DNA from 2 places in the Priestia sp. YIM B13489 genome. Region 1 is predicted to be linked to the other one. Evidence: predicted binding sites of a transcription regulator. Region 1 holds the regulator's gene; the other holds the start of a gene.

Region 1 (2,207 bases):
AGCTGAAGCTGGCCTTGATGACTAATCGTATAGATGGTAGCATTTTCTTTATGAAAAGCATGAAGCAGCGCAATTCGAGCATTTCCTCTGCCTAATCGTGTTTCATCTTGAATAAGCAACACAGATATTTTTTCTTCTTTCATTGTATGAAGAACATCCAAAATACCCTCTCTGTCTACTTCATATCCGCTTGCTTTTTCCATTACGACTTTTTTTACGTCTAGATGGTGAAGAGCAGCAAGCTTTTTTAATTCTTCTTGCTGGCGCTGTAAAGATGTTTCTTGGGTTTTTTTATCCGTACTGACACGGCAATAAATAATGGCATCCACTTTTATCACGACCTTTTCGGCTTTTAACAATATTCAGGAACGGCCGTTACACACTACTGTTCAATTGCCACTTGATTATGTAACTCTTTTTTTAAAACAGGAATATATAATTTATCTCCAGGAGATAAAGACTGGGCAGTGTCTGAGTTTAAATCATTGACGTCTTCAACCCATTTGACAAATTCATTGGTGGTCAAATGATGGTGATTATGATACTTGTTGGACAATTCCCAAAGCGTATCTCCTTTTGTAATAGTAACCGTTGAATATTTGTCTAAATCTACTTTATCCGCTCCTAAAACCAGCGTCAATACATATGTAAGTGCAGCGATAACTGCAAAAAAAATAGCGTAATGTTTCATAGAATGTAAGAATTGTTGCATATTATGATCCCCCTGTCAGAATATATGTTCTTATTTTATTGAGAACATTTGTTTCTGTCAATGGAATTCTTCGAACTTATGTTTGTATATTGACACATCACGTGGTATAATTCACCTAAAGAATAGCTAAAATCGAGGTGAAAAATATGAAGCTATCAAAACGTCAACAAGACATACTAGATTTTATTAAGCATGAAGTAAAATTAAAAGGTTATCCGCCTTCTGTTCGTGAGATTGGGGAAGCGGTAGGATTAGCCTCTAGCTCCACTGTACACGGGCATTTAGCTCGTTTAGAAAGCAAAGGGTTAATTCGCAGAGATCCGACAAAACCAAGAGCAATCGAAGTTCTTCAACTAGACGAAGTAAACATCCCTAAAAGCAATGTCATTAATGTTCCTGTTATCGGTAAAGTAACAGCGGGTCTGCCTATAACAGCTGTTGAAAATGTGGAAGAATATTTCCCTCTTCCAGATAAATTCGTTTCTCCAGATGATCATGTATTTATGCTTGAAATTATGGGAGAAAGTATGATTGAAGCAGGTATTCTAGATGGCGATATGGTAATCGTACGTCAGCAGCAAACAGCTAATAATGGAGATATTGTGGTCGCTATGACCGAAGACAACGAAGCAACGGTAAAACGTTTCTTTAAAGAAGAAAATTTCGTTCGTTTACAGCCTGAAAATTCAACGATGGCGCCTATTATTCTTCGCCACGTAACGATTTTAGGAAAAGTAACTGGTGTATATCGCACGATTCACTAATCAGACACTGTATGTAAAACCAACTAATGATGATGTTAGTTGGTTTTTTTTACGTTTGTTTTCTAAAAAAATTGGCATATTATAAATGATACGTTGAATCATTGCAGGCAGGTAGAACGGTTTTTATAAAGCTTGTTTTACCTTTTACTTTCTACCTGCATTTCCTCGACTCTTACAAGGAAATACAACCGACCATAAGAAGGATGTAGTTTATGACCAATACACCAAGGAAAACAGAACCATTTCAAACCATTGTACCTACCAAAGCAATGAACATGTTTCTTTTTCCTTTTTCCTTTGACCGAAAAAATAAAGAGCAGCTTGTTCATGCGCTGAAAGCAAATTTGTTCGAGTTTTTCTCCATTCAAAACAAACATTTAGAAAAAGAATACTACGGAGAACAATATTACGTATCTCATGATAGCCTGGATCAATATTTTCTTCCTTACATTGAATGCATTCTATTCCCTGACTCGTGCGAAAAAGAAGGGTTGCTTCGATTTTCAAAAAAAATAGACCATGCCATTACGTTACACACTTCCTCCACCACCGTGTCTAGCAACGTGCTGTCTGTGGATGTTTTTTTATGTCCTTTTGAAATTGGCGTCATGACCATTCGCACTGAGATGAGCCATAATCATTACACCTATGATGATATTTTAGAGTTCATGAATCATTTTCGTGTATTAGAACCGAAGCTTGCTGAAGAGCATGGATCCACCATTACCTAT
Region 2 (2,207 bases), on a different contig from region 1:
ATCAGTTCTGTAAAACCGAATAATATTTTAACCATGCTAGCAGCAGGCGTCAAAGAAATGGCGTTAACGAAATACCTGATTCAGCAAGTGCTGTTATCAAATGAAAAACGTGTGGAAGAACTGCGTGAGTTTATCCCGAACGCTAAAAGCGAAGACTGGGATATCGTTGTAGCAGGCCAGCGTGTTCAGGTAATCAAAGACACGGAAGCCGGAGGAAAAGGAACGCTTCAGTTTGGTACAGAAGTTGTAAGTGCGGCTGATGGTTCTGTTGCTGCACTTCTTGGCGCTTCGCCTGGTGCATCAACGGCGGTTCACGTTATGCTTGAAGTATTGGAAAAATGCTTCCCAGAAAACATGAACAAGTGGGAGCCAAAAATAAAAGAAATGATTCCTTCCTATGGCATGTCATTAGTTGATCATCCAGACTTCTTTAACGAAATTCATGCGTCCACTTCACAGACGCTTGGTTTAATTAAAAAAGAGTCTGTTTATAGCTAAAGATTTTACGCCGTAACAAACAGCACATGCGTATGTGAAGAAATCTACAGGCGTGCACAAACACCACCTTTTCTTGAGGTGGTGTTTTAATGCTCTTTATTTATGTAGAGTTTGATTTAAGAGTGGTATTGATTGCTTCCAGGCTGAAGTTTCAAATGCTTCCACGCTACAATTGCATCATCGCGGCTTTTTCCTTTGTTTTTCGGATCGTTAAAAAAATCGCGAATAAAGCGGTTGTACTCAAACTGAGGCGCAATTTCTTTTTGATAAGAAGGCTGCTTTTTTCGTTCTTCTTCTTCATGCCACGCTTTTACCACATCTCGATAGGTTTTCCCTACATTTTCTTTAAGGTAGTTTTGAATATACGTGGAAAAATGAAACGTAGGATGAATGGCTTCTTTAAAAAAAGCCCGTACTTCTTGACTGCAGCGGTGGTTTTCCCCAATGACGGTATCTAATGTTAGCGGCGCTTGTGTTTTAGAGGACGAGCGTCTTTTAGAAGGTGCTCCTGAGTGTTGAGTGTCACCGGTTGTTAAAAACACTTCAATTCTTTTTGAAAGTTCCATGTTAGATCCAGACGGGCTCATGTTGTTTTCACGGCAAAATTTCTGCAGCTCGGTTTTGAGCCAGTAAAAATCCGTGAAGTCATTGATAGATAAATTTTTTGTAAGTTCGGGTCTCATTGTTTTCACCTCCATATATTTACAAAGTAATCATAGAACGTTTGTTCTTGGTGGTCAATTGTTTTAGAGAATTATGAAGGGATGTCTTTATATTTCTTCCTATTTTATAAAGAAGAAAAAGCATCTAGGCAAGAGATCTCTTGCAAATTCCAAAATCAAACAATTACAATAAGAAAAAGGAGTTGATTGCATGACGCTACATAAAAAAGTCCTTTCTACGATTCTAGGAGGAGCTGTTGGAGACGCTTTAGGCGTTCCAGTTGAGTTTAAAAAACGCGATACATTTCGGATCACAACTATGACAGGCTACGGTACATACAACCAGCCTAAAGGAACGTGGTCAGATGATACATCTCTGACGATGTGCTTGATTGATAATCTACTAGACAAACAAGATGAATATGATTTGATGCAAAAGTTTGCGAGCTATTGGGCGAATGGCTACTGGACGCCGTACGGAGAAATGTTTGATATTGGCATTGCCACAAGCGAAGCGATTCGCCGCTATAAAAGCGGGCTTCCTAAAGAAGAGTGGGGAGGAAGTGCTGAATACGACAACGGAAACGGAGCGCTTATGCGTATTGCTCCGCTTGCGTTTACACTACGTCAGGAACCTAGCTTTATAAAAAGAAAAGAAGAAATAGAAAGAATTGCTCACGTCACGCACCGCCATGTGCGCTCTACGCTTGGCTGCATTATATACGTGGAGCTGCTTATTTGTCTTCTTGACGGCGACCAGCCTTTTGAAGCATATGAAAAAGCGGTAAATCTTTGTCAAAAGCAGTTAACAGGTACGGAGTATGAAGCAGAGTTCACTGCGTATGAACGAGTGTTAAACCTAAGCTTGCCGCACGCAGCGAGAAATGAAATCGGGTCAACTGGATACGTCGTCAGCTCGCTAGAAGCATCTCTTTGGTCTTTTCTGCAAAGCGATGACTACAAAGAAGCTGTATTTACCGCTGTGAATTTAGGAGAAGACACAGACACAATAGGCTTTATTGCAGGTACTATGGCAGGAGCATATTA

The links. Region 1 encodes LexA, which represses DNA repair genes until DNA is damaged. Its sites were predicted from a motif close to CGAACATATGTTCG; they were not measured.
Region 2: a site for LexA is predicted at 1,216-1,229, ahead of ACFX4W_RS15005 (DUF6434 domain-containing protein). Genes of this name have one in related genera too.

The regions. Positions count from the first base shown of each region.
Region 1 is NZ_JBHZOQ010000036.1:419,986-422,192, forward strand. Features, by position in the region: gene ACFX4W_RS04005 (YneB family resolvase-like protein) at 1-329, opposite strand, end outside; gene yneA (cell division suppressor protein YneA) at 383-712, opposite strand; gene lexA (transcriptional repressor LexA) at 859-1,476, shown strand; gene ACFX4W_RS04020 (magnesium transporter CorA family protein) at 1,689-2,207, shown strand, end outside.
Region 2 is NZ_JBHZOQ010000053.1:1,795,309-1,797,515, forward strand. Features, by position in the region: gene ACFX4W_RS15000 (malate:quinone oxidoreductase) at 1-498, shown strand, start outside; gene ACFX4W_RS15005 (DUF6434 domain-containing protein) at 615-1,181, opposite strand; gene ACFX4W_RS15010 (ADP-ribosylglycohydrolase family protein) at 1,372-2,207, shown strand, end outside.